4 regions of the Microaerobacter geothermalis genome follow, and region 3 is predicted to be linked to each of the others. Evidence: riboswitches for the same ligand, from Rfam matches in the RefSeq annotation. Region 3 holds a riboswitch; each other region holds the start of a gene.
What was found. Region 3 has a riboswitch for S-adenosylmethionine ahead of L1765_RS00020 (methionine ABC transporter ATP-binding protein). Riboswitches for the same ligand answer to the same signal wherever they lie in the genome.
Positions count from the first base shown of each region.

Region 1: another riboswitch for S-adenosylmethionine. It lies ahead of metX (homoserine O-acetyltransferase MetX); the one in region 3 lies ahead of L1765_RS00020 (methionine ABC transporter ATP-binding protein).
Region 2: another riboswitch for S-adenosylmethionine. It lies ahead of L1765_RS09670 (aminotransferase class I/II-fold pyridoxal phosphate-dependent enzyme); the one in region 3 lies ahead of L1765_RS00020 (methionine ABC transporter ATP-binding protein).
Region 4: another riboswitch for S-adenosylmethionine. It lies ahead of L1765_RS09705 (nitrite/sulfite reductase); the one in region 3 lies ahead of L1765_RS00020 (methionine ABC transporter ATP-binding protein).

Region 1 is NZ_JAKIHL010000001.1:239,262-242,376, reverse strand. It holds gene L1765_RS01235 (homoserine dehydrogenase) at 1-95, opposite strand, end outside; gene metX (homoserine O-acetyltransferase MetX) at 97-1,206, opposite strand; SAM riboswitch class I at 1,315-1,426, opposite strand; gene L1765_RS01225 (biotin transporter BioY) at 1,651-2,238, shown strand; gene L1765_RS01220 (DMT family transporter) at 2,373-3,115, opposite strand, start outside.
Region 2 is NZ_JAKIHL010000023.1:12,562-15,676, forward strand. It holds gene L1765_RS09665 (aminotransferase class I/II-fold pyridoxal phosphate-dependent enzyme) at 1-162, opposite strand, end outside; gene L1765_RS09670 (aminotransferase class I/II-fold pyridoxal phosphate-dependent enzyme) at 125-1,315, opposite strand; SAM riboswitch class I at 1,391-1,511, opposite strand; gene L1765_RS09675 (1-aminocyclopropane-1-carboxylate deaminase/D-cysteine desulfhydrase) at 1,586-2,605, opposite strand; gene cysC (adenylyl-sulfate kinase) at 2,650-3,115, opposite strand, start outside.
Region 3 is NZ_JAKIHL010000001.1:2,424-5,538, reverse strand. It holds gene L1765_RS00030 (MetQ/NlpA family ABC transporter substrate-binding protein) at 1-162, opposite strand, end outside; gene L1765_RS00025 (methionine ABC transporter permease) at 199-879, opposite strand; gene L1765_RS00020 (methionine ABC transporter ATP-binding protein) at 883-1,917, opposite strand; SAM riboswitch class I at 1,988-2,098, opposite strand; gene L1765_RS00015 (tetratricopeptide repeat protein) at 2,157-2,861, opposite strand; gene L1765_RS00010 (anti-sigma factor domain-containing protein) at 3,043-3,115, opposite strand, start outside.
Region 4 is NZ_JAKIHL010000023.1:19,166-22,280, forward strand. It holds gene L1765_RS09700 (DUF3906 family protein) at 1-180, opposite strand, end outside; gene L1765_RS09705 (nitrite/sulfite reductase) at 211-1,824, opposite strand; SAM riboswitch class I at 1,906-2,019, opposite strand; gene cysK (cysteine synthase A) at 2,043-2,975, opposite strand.

The sequences.
Region 1 (3,115 bases), 240 kb from region 3:
TCTTCCGCAAGTACTTTTTCGTTTTGACGGAGTGCTTTTACCACTCCGGAACCAACTGTTCCTAAACCCAACAAGGCAATTTTTATCTTTTTCATTCTACTGATGCACCCCTTTTTTGCTTAAAAATGACTCAACCAGTGGGCCGATTCGCTCAAATTCTACCAAAAATCCATCGTGGCCAAATTTAGAATCAATCTCTATATAGGTCGAATCCACCCTGGCTTGCTTCAGGGATGACTGCATCTCTTCCATATGCTGGACAGTATATAACAGATCCCGGGTGATTCCAATCAGCAGCACCTTGGATTTTATGTGACTGAGAGCAGTTTTCCAGCCGCCCCTTCCACGACCGATATCATGGGAATCCATGGCTTTTAGGAGATAAAGATACGAATTGGCATCAAACCGGTCAACCAGTTTCTCTCCCTGATATCTCAAATAGCTTTCCACTTGGAAAACGGAGTCAAATTGGGTAACTTGATGGTCTTGTCTCATCGTTCTTCCGAATCTCTCTTCGAACAGGTCTGCGGTCCGGTAAGTAATCATTCCCACCATCCGGGCAATGGATAGTCCCTTAACAGGACCCCTTCCGGGATAATAATGTCCCCCTTTCCACTCCGGGTCAGACAGGATGGCTTGACGTCCGATATCGTTGTAAGCAATGGCCATTGGTGATAAATAGGCGGAAGTAGCCAGGGGAATGATATGCTCAATCATCTGGGGATAACTGATTCCCCATTCCAAAACCTGCATGCCTCCCATTGATCCCCCGATAACAGCATACAACTTGGAAATTCCCAACTTTTTCAAGAGTAGGTATTGCACATGGACCATATCGCGAATCGTTACTGTAGGGAAGTCCGCTCCATAGGGTTGGCCTGTTTTCGGATTTATGCTGGATGGCCCTGTTGTGCCGTAACAACCTCCAAGTACATTAGTGGTAATGACATAATACTGATTGGTGTCAATATACTTTCCCGGTCCAATCAGCCCGCTCCACCATCCCGGATTTTTTGTAGTCCCCACCGCTTGGGCATCTCCAGTTAGGGCATGGCAAACAAGGACAACATTACTCCTATCCCGGTTTAAAAAACCGGAAGTTTCAAAGGCAACCTCCACATGGGGCAACGTTTCTCCACATTCAAGGAGTACTTCGCCCAAGGATACTTTTTGAACCTGCATCACTTCTATTATATCTATAGCCATCTTTCATTCCCTCTCTCTTCACTCACAACTCCAAAAACATAAAATCCTCTTTATAAAGTAAAAATCCCCACTTCGATAAGAAGAGGGGTTAGCATCGGAACCAAGCCTCTCTTATCTTCCAGAACTCATCCGTTCTGCTGGAATTAGCACCTCTCCGAAGTCTGAACTTCGGGGTTGCCGGGTTTCATCGGGCCAGTCCCTCCACCTCTCTGGATAAGAGTCATCCAAGATATCAAGTTTTTAGTTCATCCATTTAGAATTGTTAGAATTCATATTAAGATATTCCCCGAAATATGTCAATCCATAAAATTTTGATTGTGATCTTATTGACTTATACCCATCGAATCAGTAAACTGAAGCTAGCTATTTGTTAACTATAAAAATTATAACGTTAACAGATAGTAAAAATGGGAAGAAATATAGAGAAGGGGAGGAGAAGAATATATGGGGAAGTCCTATCATTTAAAAATGTTGATTCTAACTGGATTATTTGCAGCAATTACGGTTATTTTTGCCCGAATCTCATTTACAACACCGTTGTCTGAATCTGTTCCGTTTACCCTGTCAATCATCGCCGTGACACTGACTGGAGCCGTATTAGGGAGCCGCTATGGAGCATTAGCCATGATTGTATACTTATTATTGGGAATTGCCGGAGCTCCTGTGTTTGCCCAAGGCACTTCAGGAATTGGAATTATCGTTGGAAAAACAGGAGGATACCTTATCGGATATGTCGTTGCTGCTTTTGTGGTGGGATGGATTGTGGAACAAGCGGCAAAGCGGGACAAACTTTCTTACGGATGGTTCTTGTTTGCCAATCTGGTCGGACTGTTTTTTATCTATTTACTGGGAGCCTTTCAACTAAAACTGGTTTTATCCCTCACCTGGGGGAAGGCTCTGGCTGCCGGTGTTTATCCCTTCGTTCCTTTCGACATCATCAAGATGATGATCAGTGCATATCTGGGCAGCATTTTGGTCAGCCGACTCATTTCTGCAGGTCAGCTGTCTTTTGGAAAATCACACACTGTATAAATTAACCAATGAAAAAACCTGCACCCGATGTTACAGCTGTGTACAGCTCTTGAAAGGGGCAGGTTTTTAATTTGTTTATAGACGTTAAATCTAACTTTTCCTTCATAGAGTGAGAGAGACCATCAGAAAATTGTTTACTTTGCTTCTTCCCGCTTTAAATAAGTTTGAAACTTCAAAGTGGCCAATATTACTCCTAAGAAAATTAAGCCCCCACCTATGAAAAACTTGAGAGAAAGCTCTTCGCCCAGAAGCAGCCAGCCTAGAAGAGCCCCAACTACCGGCTGAACGAAAAAAAAGATGGCGGCGGTTCCTGCTTCCAACAACTGAAAGCCCTTGTTCCAAAGGAAAAAGGCAAGAGCGGTAGATATGATTCCGGTATACAACACCCCGAGCCAAATCAAACCGGAAAAGGAAAACTGCACCGGGGTTTTGCTTAATTCCCACAACATGGTTGGGGTGGTGAAAATCAAACTAAACAGCATCCCATAGATGGTGACCATTAGTGTGGTATATTTTTGAGTAGCCATCCTGACATACACCGAATATAGCGCCCAGGTAATTCCAGCTAACAGTAAAACCAAATTACCGGTAAAATTAGATCCGCTAGGATCGAATCCAACAACAATCACAACACCAACGGTCGCAATAAAGATGGAAATTATTTTTTGAAAGGTCAATTTTTCCTTTAACAGAAAAAAGGCAAATATGGCAACAAAAGCAGGTGTGGACGATGTAATTAATGCACCCATCGAAGCATTGGACAAATAGGTCCCGACAAATTGGGCGCCAATGGAAATAAAGTAACCAACAAACCCAATTTTAAATAGCAGGGAAAGATCCTGCTTTTCTATTTTCCAACTCCTCCTCTGGGTTTTAT
Region 2 (3,115 bases), on a different contig from region 3:
AGCATGGCGGGTTGGGTTGCCTGACCGGGCATAATCATAGGGGCCCGGTTGATCTACATCAAACTGATGATAGGTGGAAGCCTGGTAAATAGGAGTGCTACAGGCTCCGGTATATGGATCCACTTTATAAGGATTGTGAATGATTTGCGTGGAAAATTTCATCCAATTCCCCTCCATTCCGGTGAATGTTTTCTTCATTTACGGCATAATCCAACGCCTGAGAAATATCTCCGATTAAATCTTCCTCATGTTCGATCCCAGTTGACAAACGGAGCAGACGATCACACACGCCTACTTTCCGCCGAATCTCTTCAGGAATGTCCGCGTGGGTCTGAACAGAAGGATAGGTCATCAAACTTTCTACCCCGCCAAGGCTTTCCGCAAATGAAATCACCCTCAAATTTTTTAATACCGTTGGAATCCACTCCTTTTTCTTCAGGCGAAAGGAGATCATTCCTCCGTTACCCTTCGTCTGTCCCTTGATTCCTTCGGGATAAAACACTTCCTCCACACAGGGGTGCTTTTTCAGAAAAGAAACGATTTTATTGGCATTTCGCTGATGTTTTTCCATGCGTAAAGCCAACGTTTTCATCCCCCGAATTAACAACCAGGAATCCTGGGGACCCAATACGGCACCGATCGAATTATGCAAAAAGGATAATTTCTCAGAAATCTCTTCACCCTTGGATACAATCAATCCTGCCAATACGTCATTATGTCCCCCTAAATACTTCGTTCCACTGTGTACAACGATATCCGCTCCTAATGGAATCGGATTTTGAAAATAGGGGGTAAGAAAAGTATTGTCAACAATGGTGATCAGCCCTTTATTCTTTGCCAGTCGGGCAATCTGATGGATGTCTGCTTCATGCATCATGGGATTGGTAGGAGATTCTATAAATATCGCTTTCGTAGAAGGGCCTATGGCAGCTTCAACCGAATCCATGTCCCTTGCATCAACATAGCTAAACTGTAATGAAAACCGCCTTAACACCTGTTCGAACAGCCGATAGGTCCCTCCATACAAATCAAGGGATGCCACGATATGATCCCCGGCAGAAAAAAGTGAAAATATCACCTGGATTGCTGCCATGCCGGAACTTAACGCAAATCCCCGATCCCCCTTTTCCAGAGTGGCTATGGCATCTTCCAATACGGTTCTTGTCGGGTTTGCGGTTCTTGTGTAATCGTAACCGGTGCTTTCCCCCAATTCCGGATGTTGATAAGCAGCAGAATGATAGATTGGAAAATTGATGGCACCGGTTTTTTCATCCCTTCGATTTCCAATTTGAGCCAGCTTCGTCTCTACGTTCATTTTCATTACCCCCCAAAAAAAATAACCCCCTTCATCTTGAAAGGGGTATCGGTTTCCGAAGACAGGTCGGTTCCAGCCTTATCTTTCAAAATGAAAACTCATTTTGCAGGAATTAGCACCGTTCTCTTTGGAATACTCCGCCGAGTCGGTTGCCGGGCTTCATCGGGCCAGTCCCTCCGCCTTCTCTTGATAAGAATGCTATTCAATTAATACGATGCTGTCATTCTAACCTGTCATAGGTTCCCTGTCAATAGGGTTATCGAAATTTTCTTAATCATGATTATACCACCAGTCCTGTATGGCCAATAAGCCCGGTGCCCCGCCGGTATGCCAAAACAATACACGGTCACGGAAAGTGATGATTCCCTTGTTAATATAGTCCAGCAAACCGGCCATGGTTTTCCCGGTATAGACGTGGTCCAGCAGAATCGCCTCAAGCTGAGCCAGCAGCTGAATCGCATGAACGGATTCCGGAGTTGTTTTTCCGTATCCGGGCCCGATGTATTGGTCATCAATCAATAAGTCCTCTTCCATCCAGTCCCTGTCAACTTCCCGAATACAATTCCTGATTCTAAGGGAAATTTCCTCCTTGGGAAGCCAGGGACTGATTCCCAGCAGTTTGGCACGGTCACGAGAAAGACGGTTCCCCAGATAAATTCCGGCAAATGTCCCCCCCGATCCGGCGGTAACCACAATCCAGTCAAAATGATGGCCTTCAATCTCCTTATAGGCATCCAGATATCCCAGACTGCCCAAACCGTTGGAACCGCCAATCGGAATCAGATACGGTTTTTTTCCTTTCAGATGGAATTCATTATATGTCCGGATTAAAGCTTCTTCCATTTCTTCCGCTGTTCTCGCCCCGCTAAAGCGAATCTCGGCACCGACCAGAGTATCGATAAATAAATTGGCTCTCCGATGCCCCGGATCACGACCGGCCAAGACTAAAACCGGCTTAAGTCCGACTTTGACTGCCAGGGCAGCCGTTGCTTTGGCATGGTTGGATTGGGGACCTCCTGTCGTGATCACCGTATCCGCTCCCTTTTCCAAAGCATCGGCCAGGATATATTCCAGTTTCCTGATCTTGTTCCCCCCGGTAGCCATACATCCGGTCAGATCGTCTCTTTTGATCCAGATTTCCGTACCGGTATGTTCACTTAACCGTTCAGCCAAATGCAGAGGGGTCGGGGTGAAGCTTAAGGCTAATTTTTTGACCATTTTTTCAACTCCTCCAATGGAATTGACAAATGTTAACCAATGATGCAAAACCCTAAATTCTTGATTCGGCATACACTGAAAATTTCTTTTAACTTTCTCGAATCTAAATGGAATGATTAGATACGTTTCATTAAATATTGGATGATCTTTTCGGCAGATTGATCAATGGTGAATCGATGGGTTTCAATGATCAATTCCGGATTTTCCGGTTCTTCGTAGGGAGAGCTGACTCCCGTAAATTCCGGAATTTCTCCAATTCTGGCCTTTTTGTAGAGCCCCTTCGGATCCCGCTGCTCGCACTCTTCTAATGGACATTTTACATAAACTTCAATAAATTCTCCAGGTTCAACCAGGTTTCTGACCAACTGCCTGTCTTCGCGAAAAGGTGAAATAAAAGCGGTAATGGGAATCATTCCAGCATCTACAAACAGCTTGGCTACCTCACCGATTCTCCGGATATTTTCCCTTCGGTCTTCGGGTGTAAAACCAAGCCCTTTATTTAATCCATGCCTGATGTTGTCACCATCAAGAACATAACTTCGCACTCCCATCTGGTGAAGGCGTTTGTCCACCTCATTGGCC
Region 3 (3,115 bases):
AATTCCCTCTTTCTCCAATGCCGGTTTTACCACTTCATTCAATACTTCCGCATGGGGAACCGCAGTGGCTCCAACTTTCAAAACTTCCTCTTTTCCTCCACAACCAGCTAAAACAACGGTTAATGCAAGTACCAATACAGCGAGTATACCAAACTTTTTCATCATGTTCCTCTCCTTGTCCTTAAATTTATATATAAGTTATCGCTTATCCACTAAGCGGGAAAGCCAATCACCAATGGATTGAAACAACTGAACAATCAAAACCAACAGAATGGTTGTTACCAACAAAATATCTCCCTGGAATGAGTTGTATCCCAAATTGTAGGCCATACTTCCCAAACCGCCAGCACCGATAATTCCAGCGAAGGCAGAATAACCGACCAGCCCCACAGAAGTAACGGTAATGCTGGAGATAATCGCCGGAAGGGCTTCCGGTATCAACACCTTTCGTATAATTTGCCAATTGTTCGCCCCCATGGATTGAGCCGCTTCGATGACACCTTTATCCACCTCCCGAATGGACGTTTCTACCAGTCTTGCCAAAAAAGGGGCAGAGCCTAAAATAAGCGAAAAGAGAGCGGCAGTCGGTCCAATGGATGTTCCAATTAACATCCTTGAAATGGGAATGACCCACAAAATCAGAACGATATAGGGAACCGAACGGAAAATATTAACCACCGTACCAAGAATGGAATTTAACCATTTAATCGGCACCATATATCCGGGACTAGTAATAACCAGCAAAACTCCTAAAGGGATTCCAAGAAGGGAAGCAAAGAATAGAGAAACAATCACCATGTATAAAGTTTCCCCTGTCGCTAGAAGAACTCCATCCCAATTGGTCATCACATTCTGAAAATATCCTGTGATCCATTCCATCACCTATTCCCCTCCCTTCTGGGCCAGATGTTCCACTTCCACCTTCTCTTCACGGAGAAAGCGAATGGCTTTCTTCTGTTCCTCTTCCGGACCGATCAACTGCAGGAACAAAGTACCATAGGAATTTCCTTGTATCCGGTTGACATGTCCATGAAGAATATTAACTTCTACATCAAACTTTTTAATTAAACGATTTATGAGCGGCCTTTCTGCCGAGTCCCCAAGAAATGACAGCTTCACCAGAGAACCATCCTTTAACAGTTCTTCCCAATCATGAAGTTGTTCCAATGTATCATCCGGTTCTGTCACCTGTTTTACAAAACGTTTTGCGATTTCTGTTTTTGGATGGCTGAAAACCTCAAGGACCGTTCCCATCTCAACGATTTTCCCATTTTCAATTACCGCGACCCGGTCACAAATTTTTTGGATCACGTGCATTTCATGGGTAATGAGAACAATGGTTAGCCCCAATTTTTCATTAATTTCTTTTAACAAATCTAGAATAGAATCGGTCGTTTTCGGATCTAAAGCTGAAGTGGCTTCATCACAAAGCAAAACCTTCGGATGATTGGCAAGAGCCCTTGCAATGCCTACCCTTTGTTTCTGTCCACCGCTTAGCTCAGAGGGATAAGCATCTGCCCTTTCTTTTAGGCCCACCAATTCAACCAACTCATTCACCCTTTTCTCAATATTCTCCTTAGAAACTCCGGCAATCTCCAAAGGAAAAGCGATATTTTCCTTCACCGTTCTAGACCAAAGCAAATTAAAATGCTGAAAGATCATTCCGATTTCCTGCCGGGCTTTCCGCAAGTCACGGACTGAAAGCCGAGTCATTTCCACATTAGACACTTGAATGCTCCCAGAGGTAGGTGGCTCAAGCATATTGATCGTCCTGATCAATGTGCTTTTTCCTGCACCGCTGTAACCAATCACTCCAAATATTTCTCCCTTTTGAACTTCAAGATTGATATCAGATAAGGCTTTCACCTGCTTTTTTCCCGATGAAAAGACTTTTTCCAATTTCTTAATCCTTATCATAATGGCACACCCCCTCACTAAATAATAAAAACCTTTCCTGAGACAGAAAGGTTTTTGAGCGAACCGACCCCTCTTATCTCTCAGGAAAAATCCTGCAGGAATTGGCACCTTCCCCTGATTTAAAATCCAAGGGGGTTGCCGGGCTTCATCGGGCCAGTCCCTCCACCTCTCTGAATAAGAGATATATTATTCATATCATTTTTGACATGATTACAAGTTACCACGCAGACATGTACATGTCAATAGGAAATTGCTTCTTGATACATGTCAAAAGCCTCTTTTCTTTCTCCCGAATTTTCTTTGTCTTCAGCCTTATCCCATAATTCATAATTGATCTGTAATGCAAATAAATAAAGCTCTTTCATCCAAGCAAGGGCTTCTTGCCACCATTCCATTTGGCGATAAAACAGTGCCAATTGATGAATGGCATAACACAGGGAAGGTCCAACCGTTGATTTCGCTTCTTCTTGTGATGAATAAGAATAAAATTCTTCCTTCTTTTCCTCAATCAGCCTTTTACACATGGTAATCGCCTTTTCTTGTTCACCCTTGTGAAAATAATAGTCGCACAAGTACACCTTGAGATGCTCAATACTCATCATATATCCCATTTGCGGCGGATATTGGGAAATGGCCTCCTCCATTTGTTGGATCGCCAATTCATAATTTCCTCTTGAGCCGTTGATTTCGGCCATTTCTGCCAAGGAACGGACATAGGCAAAATGCTCATTTTGATCTTCCTTAGGTCCTTCAACGGCAATGGTATGAAAGATATCATAAGCCAAGTCATGATGATGATATCTGAGGGCCATGACAGCCACCATCATCCGAGTATTGGGTTGGGAAAACTTGCGAAATGTATCATTTGGAAGAAATCGTCCTACTAATTTTTCGGCACGTTCAGCCAATTGATTCACCATTTCATCATGTGAGATCGGATTCATTGAGATTCTCCTTTCTAAAAATACAATAACGGAAGTAAACATGCATGACCGAAGGGTCACAAATTGATCATTTCTTTAGTTTAACAAAAAGAGCCAATCGGTAAAAGATTGGCTCTTTTTTTGTTTCCTGTCTTTATTTGTTACGCTATATGAATTTTGAGAGGATATCAATTTATGGGGGTTAATCTTCATCTACTTTTCCGTTTTCTTTATCTTTTTCTTCCTTTTTCCCTTTAAACTGACTTTCATCGTCA
Region 4 (3,115 bases), on a different contig from region 3:
TCCCTTTTTGGCCGGTTTTTTCTCCACCATTGCCATTTCAGTTATTTTTTTAAGCGGTAGGTAATGACACTCAAGCTGATGATTAGCACTTTCGAATGCCTGCCTATCATCTCCAGCAATCGTGACTACCGTTGCCCAAGATTCATCGGCAAATCGAACTTCCAATTTATACAGGAACATCGTACGACTATCCTTTCCTTTGGTTTGGTTTTAACTTTGTTGAAGCTGTGATAATATTTGATCTAACCTTTCCTGGAAAGGTTTTATTCCTGTTCTCTTGGAAAAGTCATAAAACTTCTCACCTGGTTGCTTCTCTTCCTTATAGTAGGCAATCAACTGTATAACCACTCGGCCGAGGTCATCCCCCAATACCCGGCCTTTTAACTTTTCATTAAAGACAGCATTGGGGCCTAATGTGCCACCAATATAAATTTCAAAGGCGTCCTTCATTCCTTGAGGGGTTTTCACCAGCACACCCTGAAATCCAATATCAGCGATCTGCCTCTGTCCACAGGAGTTGGGGCAGCCTACCATATGCATTCGGATTGGCTCATCCAGTTCAATATTCTCATCTAGGAAATAAGCCAACTGTCTCATTCTTTCCTTGGTTTCCACCAAGGCCAGATTGCAAAATTCATTTCCGGTACAAGAAACAGCGAAAGCCGTAAAATTTCTAGGATATGGCGTCAACCGCTCGAGGACCTTCTCCTGCAACAGTTTCTCTATCCGATGATCCGGAATGTTGGCCAACACAATATTTTGAGAGTTGCAGGTTCTTAAAGAACCGTCCCCGTATTTATCTGCCAACCGGGCCAGTTCCTCCAATTCTTCGGCTGTCATCCTTCCTACAGGCACAGATAATCCCACATATTTTAAGCCCTCTTGTTTTTGCGGATGAACTCCTGTAAAATATCCGGCATTCCAACCGATAATTTTGTCCTCTCCCCGCCCTGGAAGTTCTCCAGTCAGCTCAAACAGTTTTTCACAAAATTTTTCCGGTCCCCAATCGGCCACCAGAAATTTAAGGCGAGCACGATGACGTTTTTCCCGATATCCGTAGTCGCGGAAGATGGTTGTAACCGCCGCTGCCACCTTCACCACCTCTTCCGGTCTGACAAATACATCCAGTTGCTTCGCCAGATAAGGTTTGGCCGAAAGTCCTCCTCCCACCCAAACATGGAAACCAATCACTTCTTCCCCATCAATCACTTTTACAGCCGGAGTAAAGGCTAAATCGTTAATTTCTGCATGTCCAGCATTATAAATGCTCGATGAAATCGATATTTTGTATTTGCGAGGCAAATTAGAAAAATCCCTGTTCATCAAGAAATAATCGTTTAATTCTTGGGCCAATGGCCTCGTATCGATTAACTCATAAGGATCCAAACCAGCCAAGGGATTTCCGACAATCGTCCTCGGGCAATCCCCGCATGCCTCGAAAGAAGACAACCCCACTTCTTTCAAGCGCTGAAAAATATCGGGCATGTCTTGTATCTGAAGCCAATGGAATTGAACGGCCTGCCGGGTGGTAATATCCACTAGATTTCGACCATAGTCCACAGCAATGGAAGCCAGCACCCTTGCCTGCTCTGAGTTAAGAATTCCTGAAGGAATTCTTACCCTCATCATGAAATAACCTTCCTTCGGCTTTTGCTCATAAATCCCTGCCCACTTGAATCGATTCATATCATCAGGAGTGATGGAGTCATATCCCGTCTCCGCGTAACGATAAATATCCTGAATGACATCCAAACCATCTTTTTCTAATTTAATCAATTCTACTTGGTTTAATTTTTCGCCCTGATCCCTTAACCATTTTTGCATTATGCATAACCTCCGTTTTGTTATTCTTTTTATGCAAAAATCCCCCTGTGAGAAGGGGGATGATCTTTTGTTCCACACCTCCTCTTATCTCTCAGAAAATTTCATTCTGCAGGAATTGGCACCATCTCAAACGATCTGCTGTTTGAAGGTTGCCGGGTATCATCGGGCCAGTCCCTCCACCTCTCTGGATAAGAGGAAATTATTTGGGTCTGAATTGATTAAATGTCAAATTGATATAATGGGGTGGTTAGATACCTTTCACCATTGCTGGGTATTACTGCAACAACTTTTTTACCTATACCCAATCTTTTGGCGATTTTTAATGCAGCAAAAACTGCAGCTCCTGAGGAAATACCTCCCAAAATACCTTCTTCTCGAGCCATTCTCCTGGAAGTTTCAAAGGCCTCATCATTCTCAACGGTAATAATTTCATCATAGATTTCGGTGTTTAAAATCTTAGGAACGAATCCGGCACCAATGCCCTGGATTTTGTGAGGACCTGGTTGTCCTCCAGACAAAACTGGGGAGGCAGCTGGTTCTACAGCAACAATATGCAACTGAGGAAATTTCTCCTTTAACACTTCTCCCGCCCCGGTAACGGTTCCCCCTGTTCCAATTCCGGAAACAAAAGCGTCAATCCCCCCGATTTCTGCTGCTTGTTCTAACAGTTCCTGCCCGGTCGTATCGCGATGTATTTGCGGATTCGCAGGGTTTTCAAACTGCTGGGGCATAAAATAATTGGGATGATCTTCCAACAATTCATTAGCCACCCTTATCGCCCCTTTCATTCCCTCTGGTCCTGGTGTAAGTACCAGTTCAGCTCCATAAGCCCGAAGTAAGTTTCTTCTTTCCATACTCATCGTTTCCGGCATCACTAAAATCGTGCGATATCCTTTTGCTGCAGCAACCATGGCCAAACCAATACCGGTATTTCCGCTGGTAGGTTCTACGATGGTATCTCCTGGCTTCAGTTTCCCTTCCTTTTCAGCGGCTTCAATCATAGCAATAGCAATCCTGTCTTTTACGCTGCCTCCAGGATTGAAAAACTCCAGTTTTAAATAAACATCCGCATCTTCACTTCCCACGATTCTGTTTAACTTCACGAGGGGAGTATTTCCGATAAGATCCGTAATTGTGTTTGCAACACGCATTTCATTTCCTCCAATTCCTATAAATTTATATTTTATTAATCAGAATTATAATGTTAATTATTTCTTCGTGTCAACATTAATTTTTATAGGATTAGTCGGATTTATTTTTAAAAAAAAATCTTTCCCGTATTTGCCTACGA